Regions from separate parts of the Pseudomonas trutticola BRTCR10 genome, predicted to be linked through region 1. Evidence: predicted binding sites of a transcription regulator. Region 1 holds the regulator's gene; each other region holds the start of a gene.

Region 1 (8,056 bases):
GCCACGGCTCATCGCTAAACAAGTAAAGGTGGCGGCTGTACGCAGGTTAGCGATCCGGGTCACAGAAACCCCGGGTAGACCCGAAGGTCTCCCACGCACAGCCACCATGACGCCAATTGCAGATAGACAAAAACTGCAATTGAGAATGGGCATGTTGCGTCTGTTAGATGCCGGATCGCTAAACCCGATCGCTGATTCGTCAGCGACCGCACCACAATAGAACCCGCCCCCTAGGCGCACAAGCCGGCGGATTCTGGCGTAGCTGTAGGCAATTACGCAAGGATGTGTAGCCTTTGAGGCGTGTCCTGAAGTGTCTTTTAAACACCGCGGTTTAAGAGGCACTTTGCGCTGGCTTCACGGGCGCCTTCGCGAGCAGGCTCGCTCCCACATTTGGAATGCATTCCAATCCCACATTCTGGTTTGTATTTCATTCCGCATTAGGAGTGCGGTTCCCTGTAGGAGCGAGCCTGCTCGCGAAAGGGCCAGCCCAATCAGCAAAAATTCCCCGCCAAGCCCCTCTATTTCATTCCCCGGCAAAAGTTGGAAAGCTTCTTGCAGTACCCGCCGTGCGTCCGCTCTGGGCGTCAAAAGTTTGCTTTAAAGGAACGGGGAAAACCGGTGGATCGCTCTCAGTTATTCAACACTGCTCGCTCGAATGTTGCCGACCTCAGTCGAGGCAATCTGGGCGTGCCGTTGTTGCTGCTGGTCATGCTGGCCATGATGATGCTGCCGGTGCCGCCGTTCCTGCTCGACGTGTTTTTCACCTTCAACATCGCGCTGTCGATTGTCGTCCTGCTGGTCTGCGTGTACGCGCTGCGGCCGCTGGATTTCGCGGTGTTCCCGACCATTCTGCTGGTCGCGACGTTACTGCGGCTGGCATTGAACGTGGCGTCGACGCGGGTGGTGATGCTTCACGGTCAGGACGGCCACGCTGCTGCCGGTAAGGTGATCCAGGCCTTCGGTGAAGTAGTGATCGGCGGTAACTACGTGGTCGGTATCGTGGTCTTCGCGATCCTGATGATCATTAACTTCGTCGTGGTGACCAAGGGTGCCGGGCGGATTTCCGAGGTGAGCGCGCGCTTCACCCTCGATGCGATGCCCGGCAAACAAATGGCGATCGACGCCGACCTCAACGCCGGTCTGATCGACCAGAACCAGGCCAAGGCGCGTCGTCAGGAAGTGGCGCAAGAGGCCGAGTTTTACGGTTCGATGGACGGTGCCAGCAAATTCGTTCGCGGTGACGCCATCGCCGGCCTGCTGATTCTGTTCATCAACCTTATCGGCGGCATGGCCGTCGGTATCTTCCAGCACAACATGAGCTTCGGCGACGCCGGCCGGGTTTACGCCTTGCTGACCATCGGTGACGGTTTGGTGGCGCAATTGCCATCACTGTTGTTATCGACAGCGGCGGCAATCATGGTGACCCGTGCTTCCGGCTCGGAAGACATGGGCAAGCAGATCAATCGCCAGATGTTCGCCTCGCCGAAAGCGCTGGCGGTGGCCGCAGGTTTGATGGCGGTCATGGGTCTGGTGCCGGGCATGCCGCACTTCTCGTTCCTGAGCATGGCGGCGCTGGCTGCTGGCGGCGCTTACCTGTTCTGGAAAAAGCAGAACGTTGCCAAGGTCGAAGCACTGCAAGAGGTCAAGCGCCAGCAGGAACTGCTGCCGTCGCCGGCCCGCGCCATGGAAACCAAGGAGCTTGGATGGGATGACGTGACCCCGATCGACATGATCGGCCTGGAAGTCGGTTATCGCCTGATTCCATTGGTAGACCGCAATCAGGGCGGGCAACTGCTGGCACGGATCAAGGGCGTGCGCAAGAAGCTCTCGCAGGATCTGGGCTTCCTGATGCCGACCGTGCACATCCGCGACAACCTCGATCTGGCGCCGAGCGCCTATCGCCTGACCCTGATGGGCGTGATTCTCGCCGAAGCGGAGATCTACCCGGATCGTGAACTGGCGATCAACCCGGGCCAGGTCTACGGCACGCTCAACGGTATCAACGCCAAAGATCCGGCTTTCGGCCTGGAGGCGGTGTGGATCGAAATCAGCCAGCGTGCCCAGGCACAATCCCTCGGTTACACGGTGGTGGATGCCAGTACCGTGGTCGCGACCCACTTGAACCAGATTTTGTACAAGCACTCCAGCGAGCTGATTGGCCACGAAGAAGTCCAGCAACTCATGCAATTGCTGGCCAAAAGCTCGCCGAAACTGGCCGAAGAGCTGGTGCCGGGCGTGGTCACGTTGTCGCAGTTGCTCAAAGTGCTGCAAGCGTTGCTGGCCGAACACGTGCCGGTGCGCGATATCCGCAGCATCGCCGAAGCCATCGCCAACAACGCCGCGAAGAGTCAAGATACCGCCGCGCTGGTGGCTGCCGTGCGGGTCGGCGTATCTCGCGCCATCGTCCAAAGCATTGTAGGCACTGACTCCGAGCTGCCTGTGATCACCTTGGAACCAAGGTTGGAACAAATATTGCTCAATAGTCTGCAGAAGGCAGGACAAGGCTCGGAAGAGGGCGTTCTGCTGGAGCCAAGCATGGCCGAGAAGCTGCAACGGTCGCTCATCGAAGCGGCGCAGCGTCAGGAAATGCAAGGTCAGCCGGTGATCCTGTTGGTAGCAGGCCCGATCCGCGCGATGCTTTCGCGTTTCGGCCGCCTCGCGGTCCCGGGGCTACACGTGCTGGCCTACCAGGAAATACCGGACAACAAGCAAGTGACCATCGTTGCGACAGTAGGGCCCAACGGCTGAGGTAGTGGTTTATGCAAGTTAAGCGTTTCTTTGCCGCCGATATGCGTCAGGCCATGAAGCTGGTTCGTGATGAGCTGGGCGCTGATGCCGCCATCATTGGCAATCGCCGCATTGCCGGCGGTGTCGAGTTGACGGCGGCACTGGATTACAAATTGTCGGCGCTGGCGCCACGGGTTCCGAATATGGAACTCGAAGACGAGCTGCGCAAGACCCAGTCGCGCATCGTTACCGCCCAGGCCGAACTGAGCCTGCGTGGCGAAGCCGATGGCAATAGCAATCGCCAGATTTTCGCCGGGCTGCCGTTGACCGCTGGCCTGCCGCTGACTGCCGCTGAGCCGCTGAGCGAGCCGACTTACGCCGCCCCGGCGCGTCCGGCCCCGGCGCCTGCGCAGTCCTCCGGCGGCGTGGATCCGCGTGCGCTGGATTCGATGCGTTTTGAATTGAACAGCCTGCGCGAGCTGATGGAAGTCCAGCTCGGCACGCTCGCCTGGAATCAGCTGCAAGGCAGCCGTCCGGCGCAAGCCAACCTGTATCGCCGTCTGCAGCGGATCGGCCTGTCCGGCCCGCTGTCGCGCGACCTGCTGGCGATGATCACCGATATTGAAGAACCTCGTCAGGCCTGGCGCATGTTGCTCGCGCATCTGGCGCGGATGATTGCCGTACCGGAAGTCGAGCCGCTGGAAGAGGGCGGTGTGATTGCCATGGTCGGCCCCGCCGGTATGGGCAAGACCACCACGCTGGCCAAACTGGCGGCCCGTTATGTGCTCAAGTACGGCGCGCAGAATGTGGCGCTGGTGAGCATGGACAGTTTCCGTATCGGCGCTCAGGAACAACTGAAGACCCTCGGTCGCATCCTCAATGTGCCGGTGACCCACGTCGATCCGGGCCAGTCGCTGGTGCAGGCGCTGGATCCTCTGCTGCGCAAACGCGTGGTGCTGATCGATACCGCCGGCCTGCAAGCCAGCGACCCAGCTCTGCGCATGCAGCTCGAAAGCCTGGCCGGGCGTGGCATCCGTGCAAAAAATTATCTCGTGCTGGCAACCACCAGCCAGAAACAGGTTCTAACCGCCGCTTATCACAGTTACAAGCGTTGCGGGCTCGCCGGCTGCATCCTGACTAAACTGGATGAAACGGCCAGCCTTGGCGAAGTGTTGAGCCTGGCGATCAGTCATGAATTGCCGGTCGCGTATCTGACCGATGGCCCACGGATTCCGGATGATCTGCATCTGCCGCGCCGTCATCAACTGGTCAGCCGCGCCGTCAGCGTGCAAATGCAGGAAGAACCCAGCGAAGAAGCCATGGCCGACATGTTCGCTGATATCTATCACAGCCCGACCAAGCAGGTTGGCTGAGGTAATCATGAACAGTTTTTGTACCTACATCGATGGTCTGCCATGCATTGTTCCGGTTGTGAACGCGCAGCCAGTAATGTGGCCTCCGTCTATGCAAGACAAGGTAAAGAAATAACATGGGCAGCATGCATCCCGTACAGGTGATCGCGGTGACCGGCGGCAAAGGTGGCGTCGGCAAGACTAACGTGTCAGTGAACTTGTCTCTGGCGCTGGCAGAGCTTGGCCGTCGGGTCATGCTGCTGGACGCCGATCTGGGGCTGGCGAACGTCGACGTTCTGCTGGGCCTGACGCCCAAACGTACCCTGGCCGACGTGATCGAAGGCCGCTGCGAATTGCGCGACGTGCTGTTGCAGGGGCCCGGCGGGATCCGCATCGTGCCGGCCGCGTCCGGCACCCAAAGCATGGTTCACCTGAGCCCGGCGCAACATGCCGGTCTGATTCAGGCCTTCAGTGACATCGGCGACAATCTCGATGTACTGGTGATCGACACCGCTGCGGGTATTGGTGACTCGGTAGTCAGTTTTGTTCGCGCAGCCCAGGAAGTGTTGCTGGTGGTTTGCGACGAGCCGACCTCGATCACTGATGCCTACGCACTGATCAAACTGCTCAACCGCGATTACGGCATGAACCGCTTCCGCGTCCTCGCCAACATGGCGCAGAGCCCGCAAGAAGGTCGCAACCTGTTCGCCAAGTTGACCAAGGTCACGGATCGCTTCCTTGATGTGGCCCTACAATACGTCGGCGCCGTGCCCTACGACGAAAGCGTGCGCAAGGCAGTGCAGAAGCAGCGAGCGGTCTATGAAGCTTTCCCGCGTTCCAAGTGCGCGCTGGCGTTCAAGGCGATCGCGCAGAAGGTCGATACCTGGCCACTGCCTGCCAACCCGCGCGGCCACCTTGAGTTTTTCGTCGAGCGCCTCGTGCAGCAAACGGCAGGGCCTGTGTTATGACCGCCAGCGGTATGAACTACTACAAGAAGTCGGCACGTGACGCGCAGTACGAGTTGATCGAGCGTTACGCGCCACTGGTCAAACGCATCGCCTACCACCTGCTGGCGCGATTGCCGGCCAGTGTGCAGGTCGAGGATCTGATTCAGGCCGGGATGATTGGCCTGCTCGAAGTCTCGACCAAATACGACGCCAGTAAAGGCGCCAGTTTCGAAACGTACGCGGGCATTCGAATCCGCGGCGCGATGCTCGACGAAGTGCGCAAAGGGGACTGGGCACCACGCTCGGTTCACCGCAACACCCGTATGGTCAGCGACGCAATTCGGGCAATTGAAGCTAAAACCGGCCGTGATGCTAAAGATCACGAGGTTGCGGCCGAACTCCAATTGAGTCTCGACGATTACTACGGGATTTTGAATGACACCCTGGGCAGCCGCTTGTTCAGTTTCGACGACCTCTTGCAGGACGGCGAACACGAAGGGCTGCACGAGGATGGCGCCAGTGCTCATCTTGAGCCGTCACGCGATCTGGAAGATGAACGCTTCCAGGCGGCGCTGGCGGACGCGATTGCCAATTTGCCGGAGCGTGAGCGACTGGTGTTGGCGCTGTACTACGACGAAGAGCTGAACCTCAAGGAGATCGGTGAAGTCCTTGGCGTCAGTGAATCGCGGGTCAGCCAGTTACACAGCCAGTGCGCGGCCCGTTTGCGGGGGCGTTTGGGGGAGTGGCGAGCGCGCTGAAGGCAGTGTGGGGACACTGCGAACGAGGCTGGTGCGGTGATGAACGGCACCGGTCTTGCTCTGTTGTGCTCCAGACAGTCTTCGAGTGCTGCGCCGATTGATTGAAGTGGCGCGCCCAGGTGCTGGGCGCGTTTAAGACTGCTTGGAGGTCGAATTGAACAAAGACATGAAAATCCTCATCGTTGATGACTTCTCAACGATGCGGCGGATCATCAAGAACCTGCTGCGCGATCTTGGGTTCACCAACACCGTCGAGGCCGACGATGGCACTACCGCCATTCCGGTGCTCAACAGCGGCAGCATCGACTTTCTGGTAACAGACTGGAACATGCCGGGCATGACCGGTATCGACCTGCTGCGCCACGTGCGTGCCGATGAAAAACTCAAGCATCTGCCCGTGCTGATGGTGACCGCTGAAGCCAAGCGCGAGCAAATCATCGAGGCCGCTCAGGCCGGTGTGAACGGCTACGTGGTCAAACCTTTCACGGCTCAGGCGTTGAAAGACAAAATCGAGAAGATTTTCGAACGCATCGGCTGATGACGCGCGGGGGAGCTATGGAGCATAACGAATCTTCACAGGGCGATTTCGAGTCGACCCTGAAAAAACACGCGGTCGAACTGGTCGAGAGCCTTGAAAAAGGCAGGTTCGGCGACGCTGTGCAACTGATCCATGAGCTCAATCAGACCCGTGACCGTGGCCTGTATCAGGAAGTCGGCAAGCTCACACGTGAACTGCACAGTGCGATCGTCAACTTCCAGATCGATCCGCACATGCCGCAGGCTGAGGAAGTGTCGCAAATCACCGACGCCACCGAACGCCTGGGCTATGTGGTCAAGCTGACAGAAGCCGCGGCCAACCGCACCATGGATCTGGTGGAAAGCGCCACGCCGGTGGTCAATGGTCTGGCTGAAGAAGCCCAGGCCTTGAGTACCGACTGGGGGCGTTTCATGCGTCGTGAAGTCGGAGCTGAAGAGTTCCGCGAACTGGCGCGCCGGGTCGACGGTTTTCTGTCACGCAGCAGCACGGACAACCGTGCGGTGTCGAGCAATCTGAACGACATCCTGCTGGCTCAGGATTACCAGGACCTTACCGGTCAAGTGATCAAGCGTGTGACCCAACTGGTCACCGAAGTCGAAAGCAATTTGCTCAAACTCGTGCTCATGGCCAGTCAGGTCGACCGCTTTGCGGGCATCGAACATGACCGTGCAGCGATGCTTGCAGAAAAAGATCCACAAAAACATCTCTCGCAGGGTGAAGGTCCGCAGATTCATGCCGATAAACGAGAAGACGTTGTGTCCGGTCAGGACGATGTGGACGATTTGTTATCCAGCCTCGGATTCTAGAGTTTTGGAATTTTAGGTTTTTTGGGTTTTTAGACCTGTAGGAGCACCCCATTAATGAGCTTCGGCGCCGATGAAGAGATCCTTCAGGATTTCCTGGTTGAGGCCGGCGAGATTCTTGAGCAACTGTCCGAGCAACTGGTCGAGCTGGAAAGCCGTCCGGATGACGCAGATTTGCTCAACGCAATTTTTCGCGGTTTCCACACTGTAAAAGGGGGCGCCGGCTTCCTTCAGCTCAACGAGCTGGTGGAGTGCTGTCACATCGCCGAAAACGTGTTCGACATCCTGCGTAAGGGTGAGCGTCGCGTTGATGCAGAACTGATGGACGTTGTCCTCGAAGCACTGGACGCGGTGAACAGCATGTTCAGCGAAGTCCGCGAGCGTGCACCGATCACCGCCGCCACGCCGGAACTGCTGGCAGCGCTGGCGCGTCTGGCCGAGCCGCAATCGGCGGATCAAGCCCCGGCTTCGCCAGTGGCCGAGATGATCGAAGAGCTGGTCGTCGAAGGCGACTCGGGCGACATCACCGATAACGAATTTGAACAGCTGCTGGACTCGCTGAACGCCGTCAAGGCCGAAGCCGAAGCCCCGGTGGCGGCTGCGCCTGCGCAAACTGCCGAAGAGGCAGCCAGCGATGAAATCACTGACGCCGAGTTCGAATCACTGCTCGATCAGTTGCACGGTAAAGGTCAATTTGCAGCTGACGCAGTCGCGCCGGCGGCAGCCAAACCTGCAGCGCCGGCAGCAGGCGACAGCTCGGACATCACCGACGACGAATTCGAAGCACTGCTTGATCAGTTGCACGGCAAAGGCAACTTCGCCGTCGAAGCGCTGGAGTCGGCGATTGCCTCGGCCCCTGCGCCTGCCGCACCGGCGGCCGCCGCTGCCGGTAGCGATCTGATCAGCGATCACGAATTCGAATCGCTGCTCG
Region 2 (8,056 bases), 1.5 Mb from region 1:
TCTGCGGTGGGATCAGGTTATTGATCGGCGGTCTGCATGCCCGCCCGCGTCGGTTTGCCCAGTGCATGTGCAAAGAACCGCCCCGCTTCGGAAATCAGATTGCGATGGATGTCTTCGCGATCGACGCCATCGGCGTCGGTGCACAATGCCGGCATCGCAAGAATCTGCTCTTCGGTGCACGGGGCCATGAACACGAAGTGCCCTGCCCCGGCCAGTAACTTGAAGTCCGGTGCGGTGGGCAGTTTGCGCGCCAGTGCGGCAGCATTTTTGTCGAACGCGACGAGTTTGTCGCCGTCGCCGCTGTAGAGCAGCACCGGCACATGCACATCGGCCAGGGTGTGACGACCAAATTTCAGGCTCAACGGCGCCATCAGCAACAACGCGTGCACGCGCGGATCGGCCACCGGCTGCAGGTCATCGCGATCAACGATCAGTTCGCCCTGGGTGTTGCAGGCGTCGCGGTCGTCCGGACGTTCCTGGCAATAGCGGCGCAGGCGATCCAGATCCGGTTGCGCGCCGGACAGAATCAGCGCCGTCTCGCCCCCCGCCGAATAGCCGATCACGCCAACCTGATCAGCATTGACGAACGGCGCCAGCATGCGATCGCCGAGGGTCGCGGTGATCGCTTCGGAAATCTGGATGGGCCGGCCGTAGAGATTGCTCAAGGTGCCGAGACGGCTGTGGTCTTTGGAGTTATCGCCGGGGTGAATCACCGCCACCACGACAAAACCTTTGCGCGCCAGCGATGTGGCGAGGTCGTGCAGCGCCAGCGGTGTGCCGGTGTTGCCATGGGACAGCATCAGCATTGGAAAGCGGCCCATGGCGACTTTGGTGTCTTCACCGGCTTCGACCGAATAGCCTTCGAGCAGGCTCATGTGCTCGCGGTCGCTGGAGGGGTAGAACGCGATGGCGCGCATCGGTTGCAGGTCGAGCGGATCGAGGAAGGTCATCTCGTGATAACCGACGCTCCAGACAGGGTGTCGCCCCGGCGCAGCCTGCACTGAATTCAGGCTGCCGAGCAGGCAAATCAGTAACGTTGCACAAAGACGCATCATGGGATGCCCCACCCTGTTGTTACTCAATCGAAAGATCCGTTGCGTTGTCAGGCCGGAACGCCGGGGATTCAGCGCTCCGTTACGACACTGCACTCAGACGTTGATCGTTTGACTGCATAACCCGGGCCAGATTATGTAACAGTCAGAAACAAAAAACTCCGTATTCGGCCCTTGCAGAACCAGAATACAGAGTTTTTTGGGTATTACCTGAACCTCAGCTGTTCTTTACGCAAGCCTTACGCGGCGGCGAACAATTGCTCGCTGATCTTCGCTTGAGCTGCGGTCATGGCGTTGTTGCGCACTTCATCACCATACGCCAGACCTTCGGCACGGACGATTTCGATGTCGGTGATGCCGAGGAAGCCCAATACCAGCTTCAAGTATTCTTCGTGGGCGATGCCGCTGGCCTGACCGGCGTGGATACCGCCGGAGGTGGAAACGATCACCACTTTCTTGCCACCGCACAGGCCTTCAGGGCCGGCTTCGGTGTAACGGAAGGTCTGACCGGCAACGGCCACACGGTCGATCCACGCCTTGAGTTGGGTCGGTACGGTGAAGTTGTACATCGGTGCAGCAATCACCACAGCGTCAGCAGCGATGAACTCGGCCAGGGTCGACGCGCTCAGCTCGGCTTCGTGCTGTTGCGCGGCGTTACGCAGCTCAGCGGTGGTGCCGGCGGCGACCAGCGTGGTCGAAGAGAAGTGGCTGATGGCGTCAGCCGCCAGATCGCGGTAAGTCACCACGGCGCCTGGCTCAGCAGCTTGCCAGGCTTTGACGACTTGGCTGCTCAACTGACGGGAAGCCGAGTTGTCGCCCAGAATGCTCGAATCGATATGCAGCAGTTTCATGTGGAATCTCCTGGAATGAATCGCCGGTGGCGACGGAATGGAGAGAATCCTACGCAAGAAACCAATGGATGATTAGACGGCGACAATGCGATAGTTTGTCCCACTGATAGAACAGTCGGATTTAAACCATGCAAGACCTCAACGATCTCTACTACTTCGCCAAAGTCGTCGAGGCTGGCGGCTTTGCAGCTGCCGGCCGATTGCTGGGTATTCCCAAATCGCGGCTGTCGCGACGTATCGCCGAACTGGAAGAGCGTCTCGGCGCGCGCCTGTTGCAACGCACCACCCGCCAACTCAATCTCACCGCCGTGGGTGAGCGTTATCTGCGCCACTGCCAGGCCATGTTGCTGGAAGCGGAAATGGCCGACGAAGCCGTTGCCAGCATGTCCACCGAGCCGCGCGGGCGCCTGCGCGTGTCGTGCCCGACGGGACTGGCTCGGGAAATGCTGCCGTGGGTGATCAGTGATTTCCTCGGCAAATTCCCTCAGGTGCAACTGGAAGTCGTGCTGCTCAACCGTCGGGTGGATCTGGTTGCAGAAGGTTTCGATGTGGCCTTGCGCGTGCGAGAACTGGGCGACGAAGATCCGCTGCTGGTGACGCGACGTTTGCGTCAGGCGCAAATGGTCGTGGTGGCCAGCCCGGAGTTTATTCAAGGTCAGTCGATCCAGCATCCGCAAGACCTGAAAAGCCTGCCGGTGCTCGGTGCATTGGAGGCCGATCGCATGGTCCACGTACGCCTGCTCGATCAACAAGGCGAAAGCTTCGAACTGAACATGGAAGCACGGTTGGGCATCGACGACTTTATCGTGCGCAAGACCTGTGTGCTGGCCGGCCAGGGCTTCACGATGCTGCCGATGATGTATTGCGAAGCGGAGTTGCAAAGCGGCGCGCTGGTGCAGTTGCTGCCCGAATGGTCGCTGCCCGGCGGCTGGCTGCAAGCGGTGTATCCGCATCGGCGCGGCGTGATGCCAGCCGTGCGCGCGTGGATCGATCACCTGGTCGAATCGTTCAATGCCTGTGGGGAGCGGTTGTTATGAAGAAGGGAAAGATGAGCGAAGCGGACGTTGCGGCGTTCTGTCTGGCATTGCCGGGTGCGCGGGAAGACTACAAGTGGGGTGGCGTGCGGGTATTTTCGATTGCCGGCAACAAGATGTTTGCCTTGCAGGGGCTGCGTGGCGACTCGCTGGCATTCAAGGTCGACAAGGATCTGTTTCTCGGCCATTGCGATCGACCGGGCATCCACCCCGCGCCGTATCTGGCCCGCGCACAATGGATCATCATGCACCCGCCCTACCCGCTGGGCGCCGAGGAATTACAGGGGTTGTTGCAGCGCTCACATCAATTGGTGGTGAGCAAGTTGCCGAAGAAAACTCAGGTGGGATTATTGCTCTAGCTGGTGACTTTGTGGGAGCGGGCTTGCTCGCTCCCACATGAGTGCATGTGTGAAAGTTAAAACAGATTGAGCAGGTTCAAACGTAGAAACAGTTGGTCGATCCAGAACACCTGGTGCAACAGGACGATGACCCAGAACAGAACCTGAAACGACACCTTGCGCGTCTTGTGCCGAAACACCTGCTGAGCAATCAACGCGCCTGGCCAGCCGCCGGCCAGTTCCACCGCGTGCAGGATATTCTCCGGCGTGCGCCACGCATCCGTCCGGGCCTTGCGTTTGTCGGCCCAGTACATGAAGAACGCCAACACGCTGACGATTCCATACGCGGCCAACGGCACCAGTGAAATCCCGCGCAGCCACATCGACAGCGAGCCGAACAACGGCAGCGCGCAGACGATCACCAGCACCACCAGTTTCAATTTCAGATGCTGAATATGGCCGCCAGAGGGGCGACCTTCAGGACGGCGTGCGCGGGAATCACTCATGGCTTGGCCGCCGCCCAGTCCACCCAGCCGAACTGCCACGTCGCCAGAATGAACAGGCCAAAGACGATCCGATACCAGGCGAAAGCCGCGTAGCTGTGGCTGCCGATAAATTTGAGCAAGCCGCGCACTGCGATCATCGCGAAGATAAACGCGGTGACGAAACCGATGGCGAACACCGGGAAATCCGCCGGGACAAACAGATGGCGGTATTTGAAGCCCGAGTACACCGCAGCACCGACCATGGTTGGCATGGCAAGGAAGAACGAGAACTCGGTGGCCGTCTTGCGCGACAGACCGAAGAGCAAGCCGCCAATGATGGTCGAGCCAGAACGCGATGTGCCGGGGATCATGGCCAGGCATTGGGCGAAACCGATTTTCAGCGCATCGGTCCAGCGAATCTCATCAACCGTTTCTGCGTGCACTTCATGCTGACGTTGTTCAGCCCACAACATGATGATCCCGCCGACGACCAACGCCGCCGCAACGGTGATCGGGTTGAACAGGTATTTGTGGATCAGGTCGGCAAAGATCACGCCCAGCACGACGGCGGGCAAAAACGCGATCAGCAGGTTGGCGGTGAAACGCCGTGCGCTTGGCTGTGTTGGCAAACCGACCACCACATCCAGAATCTTGCGGCGAAACTCCCAGACCACCGCGAGGATCGCGCCGAGCTGAATAATGATGTTGAACGCCATGGCCCTCTCGCCGCCGAAGTCGAGCAAGTCGGCAACAATGATCTGGTGTCCGGTACTGGAAATGGGCAAAAACTCCGTCAGCCCTTCTACAACTCCTAGTATCAGTGCCTGCAAGGCGGTCCAAAGATCCATCAATCCCCCAAAGAGCGATGCACGCAGGCATGCCCCGATAGTATTTTTTTACGTTCACTGCGATCAGCGTAGCTGGTTGTTGCTGTACCGATTCCGCGCGCACAGGATCCACACGAAAGGGTCAAAATTCCGTGAAATATCAACTTGGATTCAGGTTTTCACGCGCGGGGCCGAAATCCTAACAGACAAGCCTTAATAGCGCTGCCGCGTTATACGACTTGGGTCGCGTATGCCTGACCGCGAAATCGTGGTTGGATGCTGGCGGTCGTTTATTACAAGAAAAAGAATCCGGAGTGACAGCGTTATGAACAGCTTGCGCAGTGTGTCGATCAGCCGACGCTTGTGGCTCATTTTGGTGGTGGCAGTGGTCATGTTGCTGACCTTGGGCGTGTTGATGCTCAAGCAGATCCACGATGACCTGTATCGCGCCAAAGCCCAGAAAACCCAGCATGTGGTGCAGACCGCCAGCGGTTTGCTGACCTACTACCACGATCTGGAAACCGCCGGCACTCTGAGCAAAGAGGCTGCGCAAAAGCAGGCGCTCACCGCCATCCGTGGTCTGCGTTATGACCAGAGCGACTATTTCTGGATCAACGACCTCACCCCCGTGATGGTCATGCACCCGACCAACCCCAAACTCGAGGGCCAGAATCTCTCGGCAATTCGCGATCCGGATGGTTTCGCGGTGTTCAACGAGATGGTTGCCATTGCCAGGTCCAAAGGCGCCGGCATGGTCGATTACCGGTGGCCGAAGCCCGGCGCCAGTGAACCGGTGGCCAAGACTTCGTACGTCAAACTGTTCGAGCCGTGGGGCTGGGTGCTCGGTTCTGGCGTGTATGTGGACGATGTGCAGGCCGAGTTCCAGGGACAGGTGATCAAGGCCACGGTCATTGGCTTGGCCATCGCCGTGATCATGGCATTGCTGGTGATCCTGATTGCGCGCAGCATCGTCCGTCCGCTGCAGGAAACCGTGAACGCCATGGCCAACATCGCCAGCGGTGAAAGCGACCTGACCCGCAGCCTCGATACCCATGGCAAGGATGAAGTGACTGAGCTGGCTCATCATTTCAACGCGTTTACGGCCAAACTGCGCCGGGTGATCGGCGACTTGCAGGTCTCGGCCAGCGCGCTGGGCCAGTCGTCCAGCGAACTGGGCAACGATGCGTCGCAGGCCCAGCAGCGCAGCCAGCAGCAATCGCAGCAGATGGAACTGGTGGCCACCGCGATCAACGAGGTGACCTACGGTGTGCAGGATGTGGCGAAAAACGCCGAGCATGCCGCCGCCGAAATGCGTGATGCCGAGGCCCAGGCGCAGCAAGGCCAGATCAACATTGACGGTAGCCTGCAACAGATCGACAAGCTGTCCGGCACCATCGATCAAGCCGTAGAGGTGATTCGCACCCTTGCCGCCGAAAGCACGCAGATCGGCAGCGTCCTGGAAGTGATTCGCTCGATTGCCGAGCAGACCAATCTGCTCGCACTGAATGCGGCCATCGAAGCGGCCCGGGCCGGTGAACAGGGGCGTGGTTTTGCCGTGGTGGCAGATGAAGTGCGCTTGCTCGCGCAGCGTACACAGAAGTCGACAGCCGAAATCCAGTCGATGATCGAGCGCCTGCAAAATCACTCCGAGGCAGCGGTCAAGGTGATTGGTGACAGCAGCAAAGCTTCGCAACTGACCATTGAACAAGCCGGACTGGCCGGCGCCAGCCTGAACGCTATCGGCCAGGCGCTGCGCAATCTCAATGGCCTGAATGCATCGATTGCCAGCGCCACGTTGCAACAGGCGCATGTGGTCGAGGACATCAATCAGAACGTGACCCAGGCTGCCGGGCTGTCGCACAGCACGGCCATCGCAGCCGAGCAGTCGAGTGCCGCCAGCGTGCGGCTCGGCCAGTTGAGCGAACAATTGAACAGCCTGCTGCGTCAGTTCCGCGTCTAGCACCGCCCCACTATAGGAGTGAGCCTGCTGGAGACAGGTTTATGTCAGCCAATATCTACCATGCTGACATACCGCCTTCGCTGGCAAGCCAGCTCCCACAAGGATTTATGCCATGCCCACCCATCTTGGGCATTACTCAAAACCCTGTGGGAGCTGGCTTGCCAGCGATGAGGGCGGAACATTCAACATCATTGTTGACGCCGCCGAAGCCATCGCGAGCAGGCTCACTCCTACAGCTTTTCTGGGTACAATCCGCCCCCTCCTCAACTCCCTCCAAGGAACCCACATGTCCGGGCTTGAACTGTTTGCCGCCGCTCTCGGTGTGATTGCCGTGTGGCTGACGGTTAAACAGAATCCGTGGTGCTGGCCGATCGGGCTGGTCATGGTGCTGCTCTATAGCTGGGTCTTCTTTGAAGTGAAGCTCTATTCGGACATGTTGCTGCAAGTGATCTATGCCGCGCTGCAAGTCTATGGCTGGTGGCAATGGACCCGCGCCGGGACGATGCACGACGGACGTCAGGTCACGCACCTGGATGCTCGCTCGATAATGCTGGGGCTGAGCGTGGGCGCCATCGGCAGCGTGTTGCTGGGCGCCGCCATGGCGCACTGGACTGACGCCGCGCAACCCTGGCTGGACGCGGCGCTGACCGGTTTCAGCCTGGTGGCGCAGCTGTGGATGGCACAGAAACGCCTGCAATGCTGGGCGCTGTGGTTCGTGCTGGATGTGATTTTCGTCGGATTGTTTCTTTATAAGGGTCTGTACCTCACCGCCGCCCTGTATGCCTTGTTCACGCTGATTGCGATTCAGGGCTGGCGCGAATGGCGCGCCGATCCGGCGTTGCGCACATGAAGGTCGTGGTGCTGACCGGTCCCGAGTCCACCGGCAAGAGCTGGCTGGCGGCCGGCCTGCAACAACGTTTCGGCGGGCTGCGGGTAGACGAGTACGTGCGCTGGTTTATCGAGCAGAACCCTCGTGACACCCGTCTGGCCGACATTCCCGAGATCGCTCGCGGGCAACTGCAATGGGAAGATCAGGCTCGGGCGCAACGGCCGCCGCTGCTGATTCTCGACACTCATCTGCTGAGCAACATGCTCTGGAGCCAGACGCTGTTCGGCGACTGTCCGGCCTGGCTTGAGCCGCAATTGCTGGCGCGGCATTACGACCTGCACCTTCTCCTGTCTCCCGAGCAGATCGACTGGACCGATGACGGTCAGCGCTGCCAGCCGGGTCTGGAGCAGCGCCTGGCGTTTTACCAGGCCACCCGCGAGTGGCTGGAACGCCATGACCAGCCATTCAAGGTCATAGAGGGCAATTGGGCTGAACGCCAGACTCGAGCCTTCGCAGCGGTCGAGGAACTGCTCGCGCAATAACCCGTCTTTGTGGGTCCGTTTACCCGGTTTCGGGGGCAAAGTGTCCGTTCCTGAAACACTTCCTCGCGTGCAAACGGCCCGTTTCAGCGGATTGATCAGTTTGACACTGCCGTTGTTACTTTGCTGAAACACTACGCC
Region 3 (8,056 bases), 1.2 Mb from region 1:
GACACCGCCCAACCGGCGATGTAGCTCGACGAGGCGGTGATGAAAATCAGGATGAACTGCACCAGCATGTGGCTGACGAAAAAGTAGGTCAGGTCGGTACGCCAGTGCGGGCGCAGGATGTTCTGCTCGGGGTCTTTTGAGTAAAGCTTTTCCAGCGGAATAAACACGAGCGCCGAGATCAGCAGCGCCAGCACAAACCAGTCCAGACCGAGCGAGTAAGGGGTCTGCCCGATCTCGCTGACCTGCACATTGGTGCCGCCGAGAAACACCGCCAGGCCTGACGCGACCAGTCCGGTGATGCCCAGGCGTTTACGCTTGTTGAGCAGGATGTTCAGGGTGCCGAGGCTGAACGACAGCACCAGCCCGAGCAACAGCGTGGTACGGGCGAATTGCTCGTCGTAGACCTTGCGCAGTTCGGCCGTGGTCAGCCATTCGGGAAACAGGAAGCAGAATACCGCCAGCAGGCTCAGCAGCCCGAGCGTGGCCGAGATGTAGCCACTGACCCGACCCTCGCCGAATTTGAAGGGAGCGTTGCCGTGCCGCTGAAAATAGGCTTTGAGTCTTTCCATAACTGATCTTCCGTGATTGCGAAAACTGCGACTGGTCAATGCGACGCAGGCAGGCACAAAAAAGCCACGGTCACCGTGGCTTTTTATGGATTACTGCTTCGGCGCGGGGGCCGCACTGCCCGGTTCGGCCGGTTTCGGCGCGGCGTCGTCGAACAGGTTGAGCCGTTCGCGCAACTCGTGTGCCGGTACCGGTTGCTGATCCGCCGGTAGCGCGTTCGGGTCGACCGGCGTTGCCGGAGCGGCGCCGTTCTGACTCTCATCGGCCGGTTTCGCCGGATCGGCACCTTGCGAACCTTCGATCGCGGCTTGGGCCTTTTTGGTCAGCACCACGATGTCGATGCGGCGGTTGACCGGGTTGAACGGGTTTTCCTTGTCGAACAATGCCGACGAGGCGTAACCGACCACCCGCGCCACTTGCGCATCCGGATAGCTACCCGCAACCAGCGCACGGCGGGCGGCGTTGGCGCGGTTGGCCGACAGTTCCCAGTTACCGAAATCGCCGGTGCCGGTGTACGGCTTGGCGTCGGTGTGGCCGCTGATGCTGATCTTGTTCGGCACCGCTTTGATGGTGTCGGCCATGGCCAGCAGAATGTCTTCGAAGTACGGTTTCAGGCGTGCAGAACCCGAGTCGAACATCGGCCGGTTCTCGGCGTCCATGATCTGGATGCGCAAGCCGTTCGGCGTGATCTCGAAAAGGATCTGGTCCTTGAATTTCTGCAGCTGCGGATTCTCGTCGACCTTGTTCTGCAGTTCTTGCAGGAGCAGTTCCAGACGTTCTTTCTCAACCTGCTCGGCCATGCCTTCAACCTGTTCGGTGTCGACCGTGACCTTGTCCGGTTGCGGCTGGGATTTAACCTCGGGGTTGAGGGTGTTTTCCGGCGCCAGCGTCGGCGTACCGCCCAGATCGATGATGTACGGCGTGCCGCTTTCGGAGAAGCCGACCGGGTCTTTGAAATAGCCGGCGATGGCGATCTTCTGCTCAGGCGTAGCGGTGGACAGCAGCCACAACACCAGGAAGAACGCCATCATCGCCGTGGCGAAGTCGGCGAAGGCGATTTTCCACGCCCCGCCGTGATGCCCGCCGGCTATGCGCTTGACGCGCTTGATGATAATCGGCTGATTATTTTCCATGACTTAGCGACCGCGAACCGCTTGTTCCAGCTCGGCGAAGCTTGGACGGTGCGCCGGGTACAGAACCTTGCGACCGAACTCGACCGCCAGCGACGGCGGCATGCCGGAAGCCGAAGCCACCAGCGAAGCCTTGATGGCCTCGTAGACGTTCAGTTCTTCCTTGGCATCGTGAGCCAACGAGTGCGCCAACGGACCGAAGAAACCGTAGGCCGCGAGAATACCGAAGAAGGTACCCACGAGTGCCGCACCCACGTGCAGACCAATGGACTTCTGATCGCCTTCACCCAGCGAGGCCATGGTCACCACGATACCCAGTACCGCCGCGACGATACCGAAACCCGGCATGGCGTCGGCAATGCCGTTCACCGCGTGGGATGGGTGCTCGAGGTCTTCCTTCAGGCTATACAGCTCCATGTCGAACAGGCCTTCCAGCTCGTGCGGAGCCATGTTGCCGGAGGACATGATGCGCAGGTAATCGCAGATGAACGCGGTCATGCGTTCGTCTTTCAGTACCGCCGGGTACTTGGCGAAGATCGGGCTCGCAGCGGCATCTTCGATGTCGCCTTCGATGGCCATCATGCCTTCGCGGCGGCTCTTGTTGAGGATCTCGTAGATCAGGCCGAGCACTTCCAGATAGAAAGTGTGGCTGAAGCGCGAACTGAACATGCTCAGGGATTTCTTGAGCACGTGCATCGTCATGTAACCGGGGTTGGCCTGGAGGAATGCACCCAGTGCCGCACCACCGATGATCATCACCTCGAAAGGCTGGATCAGGGCGGCAATCTTGCCGTGGGAGAGCACGTATCCGCCGAGCACGCTCGCGAATACGACGATGATGCCGATAATTTTAGCCATAGGTAGAAAGTACTTATTTAAGTCGGGTTCAAGGTCATATTCGGAAGTTAAAAAATCTCTTCTTCTACTTATCGGCAAAACTGCGCCAGACTATAGCCAGTTCAGGCGAAAAGCCAATTTAGCCCATGCCGGGCGCGTCTACAGTCAGTGAAGATCTCGTCCAGACATGGCTAATGAAACGAACGTCCCACACGCAAAACCGACCACCGTCGACGGCTGGGTCAAGCTGCTCGACAGCGTCCGTCTGCCCGTGCCGCAAGAGGCTCACGACAAAGTCTGCCGGGCGATCCGTGATAATCGCAGCTCGATACGCGACATCGCCGACCTGATGCAGGACAGCCCGGCGCTGGCCTTGAGCATCATCCGTGAGGCGAATCGTCACACCCACGGCAACATGGGCACGCCGGCGGAAAATCTGGAAGTTGCGATCAATCGTCTCGGCCTCGCCCGCACTGAAGAGTTGCTCGCGCGCCTGCCGGCCGAACCGCAGATGCAGATCCCCAAGGCCCTGCGCCAACTGCAAATGATCAGCCAGCACGCTTCGCAGCAAGCGAACGGGTTTTTCGCCAGTCGCCTCGCGCGGCTGTGGCAGGACATTCATTGGGGTAGTTTGCTGTTTCTGTCGCCGCTGTGGCCATTGGCGCTGACCTATCCACAGCTACTTGAAGAGTGGGAGCTGCGGGTTATCCACAAGGGCGAATCGGCGCGGACTGTCGAGAAGCAATTGTTCGGTGTGCGTCTGCTGAAAATCGCTGAAGCGCTGGTGCAAGTCTGGCATCTGCCGATCTGGGTGCAGCAGGGCTACAAATTGCTGCTCAGCGAACAGCGCGAACTGGTCAAAGTGTTGCGCATCGCCCGCGACAGCGAACATCCGCTGCGCCAGCAAAACCGCCTCGACGATGACCCGACCTTGCGTCGCTGGCTCAATCAGCCGGCCAACACCGTTCTGTTGGCCAACGGTCTGGCGCTGTCGGCACAGCAGGCCTGGGACAGTCCGCACAGCGAGCGCTGGCAGTACCTGACCAGCCTTTATCTGCAGATTTCAATGGACGAGGTGCAGCAACAGCTGCACCAGCAAGCCGCCAACAGTGCGCGTCAGCACGCAATGCCCGATTTGTGGCACCCGGCGGTTTCGCTGTTGTGGCCGTGGGGCACCCATCGTTTGCCTGCCGGCATGTTGCCCGCGCCAGCGCCGAATGCCGAAGATCTGACCCAGTGGCGTAAACAGTGCGCCGAACTGCTCGCCGAGCCGAGCCGCTTTACCAATTCCATGAGCCTGACCGTCGCCGCCCGCGATGCCTTGGTTGCCAGCGGCATGCGCCGGGTGATGATCCTGATGGCCGATCGCACGCAATCGAATCTGCGTGTGCATCAGACGTTCGGTCTGCCGAAGGAAGCCGGGGCGCTGAATTTTGTCGTCAGCCAAAGCAAAGTCCTGCAACGACTGCTGACCCAACAGGCGCAGGTGCGGATCAATCCCGAGAACAACGCACAATTCTCCGCGTTATTGCCGGCAGGCCTGCGCACGCTGTTCCGTGGCGAGCACCTGTTCCTGCGCTCATTGCTCAATAATGGCCGGGTGATCATGATCGTCGTTGCCGATCAGGGCGGCGGGCCGTTCGCCGACATCAGCGTACAAGCCTTCGGCAAAACCGCGCAGTGCATCGAAAAGGCCTTGCACAGCTTTAGCAGCCGTGGCCGATGAGGCTGCGCTACAATCCTCCCCTTTGTGCTCTGGAGACCTCACATGTCTGACTTCTCTGGCTTGCCGCTCGTTATCGAACCGAGCGACCTGCTCCCTCGGCTCGAGTCCAGCGAACTGATTCTGGTGGACCTGACCAGCCCCGCCCGCTATGCCGAAGGTCACCTGCCCGGTGCACGGTTTGTCGACCCGAAACGCACCCAGCTCGGCCAGCCGCCGGCGCCGGGGCTGCTGCCGGCGAAAGCCGATCTGGAAGCGTTGTTCGGTGAACTGGGCCATCGCAAAGACGCGGTCTACGTGGTCTATGACGACGAAGGCGGCGGCTGGGCCGGGCGCTTCATCTGGCTGCTCGACGTGATCGGTCACGACAAGTACCACTATGTCGATGGCGGTCTGCCGGCGTGGCTGGCGGAAGGTTCGCCGATGTCGATCCAGGTCCCGCCGACTGTCGGCGGCCCGGTGCCGTTGACGCTGCACGAAGAGCCGACCGCCACCCGCGAATACCTGCAAAGCCGTCTCGGCGCCGCCGATCTGGCGATCTGGGATGCACGCGGGCCGCTGGAATACTCCGGTGAGAAAGTGCTCGCAGCCAAGGCCGGGCACATTCCCGGCGCGGTCAACTTCGAATGGACGGCGGGCATGGACAAGGCACGTCACCTGCGCATTCGCACGGACATGCCGCAGATCCTCGAAGACCTCGGGATCACCAAGGACAAAGAAATCATTACCCACTGCCAGACCCATCACCGGTCGGGCTTCACTTATCTGGTGGCCAAGTCCCTCGGTTATCCGCGGGTCAAGGGCTACGCCGGTTCCTGGGGCGAATGGGGCAACCACCCTGACACGCCTGTCGAGATTTAAGGTTTTTAAGGACAACTAATGAAAGAGCGTCTGTTTATCCTCAGTCAGTACCTGCTGCCTCATCACCTGCTGTCGCGCCTGGCCGGCTGCGTCGCCGAGTGCCGCGTGCGCTGGTTCAAGAATGCCTTCACTCAATGGTTCGCCAAGCGTTATCAGGTGGACATGTCGCAAGCGCTGGTTGAAGACCTGACCGCTTACGAGCACTTCAACGCCTTCTTCACCCGTGCCCTGAAAGACGGCGCGCGCCCACTGGACCAGACCCCGGGCGCGATTCTCAGCCCGGCCGACGGTGCGGTCAGCCAACTCGGCCCGATCGAACACGGTCGCGTGTTCCAGGCCAAGGGCCACAGCTTCAGCGTGCTGGAACTGCTCGGCGGTGACGCGGCCAATGCGGCGCCGTTCATGGGTGGCGACTTCGCGACTATTTACCTGTCGCCGAAGGACTACCACCGCGTGCACATGCCGCTGGCCGGCACCCTGCGCGAAATGGTCTACATCCCGGGCCGGATCTTCTCGGTCAACCAGACCACCGCCGAAAACGTGCCGGAACTGTTCGCCCGCAATGAGCGCGTAGCGTGCATCTTCGACACCGAGCGCGGCCCGATGGCTGTTGTGCTGGTGGGCGCGATGATCGTTGCTTCGATCGAAACCGTGTGGGCCGGTCTGGTCACCCCGCCGAAGCGTGAACTGAAAACCTTCCGCTACGACGAAGCCGCCCGTGCGCCGATCCATCTGGAAAAAGGTGCTGAGCTGGGCCGCTTCAAGCTGGGCTCGACCGCGATCGTGTTGTTCGGCCCGGATCAAGTGAAGTGGGCCGAGGAGTTGGCTGCTGGTTCGCCAGTACAAATGGGCCAAGGCCTGGCACTGCCAAAAGCCTGATGCCTTGCTGTGGGAGCCGCTTCGGCTCCCACAGGTTGCAGCATTTGCTGCTATGGTTTTTGGCATGAGCCAGACCATTTCCCCACCGCTGCTAAGCGCACCCACTCCGACGCAATCGCGCCTGTCGTTTTGCGACGCCACACCGCGCGACCTCAAGCGCTGGATCGCCGGCCTGCCCAAGGCCAATATCGGCGAAACCGCCCGCCAGTTGTATCAAGGACTGGGCGAGCTCAATCAATTGCTGACCCCCAGCGACAATCGCCTGCAACTGCTGGAGCTGCTGCGCCCCGAGGTGTATTTCGTCTGCCAGCACCTGGAGCGGCACTTCCTGCATCAGGCAATCATGCTTGATGAGCGCTCGCGCAAGATCAGCAACCTGTGTCAGACGCTGCAAAGTCAGCTGTCCATCGGCTACAAACAGATCCTTTTGCGCATCGCGCCCAAGTACAGCAAGGATCGCGCGGCGCTGATCAGCCTGGCCCTGCAACGGGCGGCGCATGCACTCAAGGGTCAACTGGTGCGCGCCACGCAGTTGTACAGTTCGCCGCCGGAACACCTGTGGTTCGAGCTGCATCAGCTGTATCGCCTCGCCTGTGAATTGCAGTTGCATCAGCGCCGCGTGCATGACGACCTCGCCAGCCTGACCACGGAGCTGAGCCTCGAACAGACTTACATCGCCACCCTGTTATTGGGCAGCGCCCGTTGCAACCAACTGCGCCAAAACCAGATCGCCCGGCTCGCGGAAGTGTTGGAGCCGTGGAGCGCCTTGCTCAAGCTGCGCCCCGGCAGTCCGGACGATGGCTTGTTTGCGATCAGTGCCGACATCGACGTCGGCCCGCGCTACCGCTCGATGTTTCGTAGTGAGCAAAAGCCCGGGCTGCTCGGTTTCGATCCGCAGCCGTTGGTGAATGCCATCGAAGCGCATCTGCTGCGTCAGGACACCTCGACGCCACTACCGATCCCGACAGGCCTCAGCTTCGATACCCTGCAACACTTGCACGCAACCTGGGGCCAGACCGCCGAGCGCAGCTTTCAACGCACCATGGGTCAGGGCACTTTGACCGTGTGCGTGGGCATGAGCGCCCTGCACTTCTACCTCGGCGGCGAACGCACGTTCAGCGAATTGCTCAAGCATCCCGGGGCCCGTGCGGCCAACTTCAGCAGCGCCGTGGCCAAGGGAGAGAAAGACAGCTGGAGTCAGGCCTTCGATGCCGCTCCGCAAAGCCAGGCTGATGAGTTCCTGCCTTATGAGGAAATTCAGTACGACCATCTGGTCGAGGACGAAAACAGCACCGACAACACGCCGCACTATCCGACCTATGCGTTGCCTGTGATCAATCACAGCCCCGGGGGTTATTGCCTTGGCTGGCCGAAAGAGGTGCCCGCCGAATTGCAGGCAGGTGAAATGCTCGGGATTCAGGACAGTGCGAGTCTGGGCTGGAGCATCGCGGTGATTCGCTGGATCAGGCAAGTGCGTGGTAGCGGGACGCAAATGGGCATCGAGCTGGTGGCGCCCCATGCACAACCGTGCGGCTTGCAACAGGTGCGTTCGCGAGACGACCACAGTCACTATTTACGCGGATTACTGCTGCCGGAAATCAGCGCAATCGATTTACCGGCAACCTTGCTGGCACCACGACTGCCGTTTCAGGAAGGCAATAAAGTGCTGATCAACACCCACGGCGAGGAGCACCGCGCCGGGCTGGATCGACGGGTGGCGAGTACGCACAGTTTCAATCAGTTTGCTTATCGCTCGCTGGAGGCCGCGCAGAATGGCGGGAGCGAGGAGGATTTTGATTCGTTGTGGAAATCACTGTAAACGCACAGCTTGGGATTGGCGGCGCGGCAATCGCGGGCAAGCCACGCTCCCACAGGTTTTGAGGTGATCACAATTTTGTGAGTAACCCAACACCTGTGGGAGCGTGGCTTGCCCGCGATGAGGCCCGCTCAGACAGCAGAGATCTTAGAGCTGCCCGTCGCGATCGCGGAAACCCAGCAGATACAACACGCCATCAAGACCCAACGTCGAGATCGCCTGCTTCGCCGACTGCTTGACCAG

What was found. Region 1 encodes FliA, which starts transcription of late flagellar genes. Its sites were predicted from a motif close to CTAAAGTTTNNNNNNNNNNNGCCGNTAA; they were not measured.
Region 2: the regulator FliA is predicted to act here: its motif matches at 4,758-4,785, upstream of ACVVH8_RS15305 (methyl-accepting chemotaxis protein).
Region 3: the regulator FliA is predicted to act here: its motif matches at 2,624-2,651, upstream of motA (flagellar motor stator protein MotA).

The regions. Positions count from the first base shown of each region.
Region 1 is NZ_CM149552.1:1,856,607-1,864,662, forward strand. It holds gene flhA (flagellar biosynthesis protein FlhA) at 619-2,748, shown strand; gene flhF (flagellar biosynthesis protein FlhF) at 2,760-4,100, shown strand; gene fleN (flagellar synthesis regulator FleN) at 4,217-5,047, shown strand; gene fliA (RNA polymerase sigma factor FliA) at 5,044-5,784, shown strand; gene ACVVH8_RS08330 (chemotaxis response regulator CheY) at 5,951-6,322, shown strand; gene ACVVH8_RS08335 (protein phosphatase CheZ) at 6,340-7,128, shown strand; gene ACVVH8_RS08340 (chemotaxis protein CheA) at 7,183-8,056, shown strand, end outside.
Region 2 is NZ_CM149552.1:3,405,592-3,413,647, forward strand. It holds gene ACVVH8_RS15275 (alpha/beta hydrolase family protein) at 18-1,055, opposite strand; gene ACVVH8_RS15280 (FMN-dependent NADH-azoreductase) at 1,292-1,903, opposite strand; gene ACVVH8_RS15285 (LysR substrate-binding domain-containing protein) at 2,032-2,940, shown strand; gene ACVVH8_RS15290 (MmcQ/YjbR family DNA-binding protein) at 2,937-3,296, shown strand; gene ACVVH8_RS15295 (DUF1294 domain-containing protein) at 3,353-3,781, opposite strand; gene ACVVH8_RS15300 (undecaprenyl-diphosphate phosphatase) at 3,778-4,608, opposite strand; gene ACVVH8_RS15305 (methyl-accepting chemotaxis protein) at 4,913-6,547, shown strand; gene pnuC (nicotinamide riboside transporter PnuC) at 6,834-7,397, shown strand; gene ACVVH8_RS15315 (AAA family ATPase) at 7,394-7,918, shown strand.
Region 3 is NZ_CM149552.1:628,786-636,841, reverse strand. It holds gene ACVVH8_RS02755 (sterol desaturase family protein) at 1-569, opposite strand, end outside; gene motB (flagellar motor protein MotB) at 660-1,700, opposite strand; gene motA (flagellar motor stator protein MotA) at 1,704-2,555, opposite strand; gene ACVVH8_RS02740 (HDOD domain-containing protein) at 2,722-4,260, shown strand; gene rhdA (thiosulfate sulfurtransferase) at 4,303-5,118, shown strand; gene asd (archaetidylserine decarboxylase) at 5,137-5,997, shown strand; gene ACVVH8_RS02725 (molecular chaperone) at 6,062-7,816, shown strand; gene serB (phosphoserine phosphatase SerB) at 7,961-8,056, opposite strand, start outside.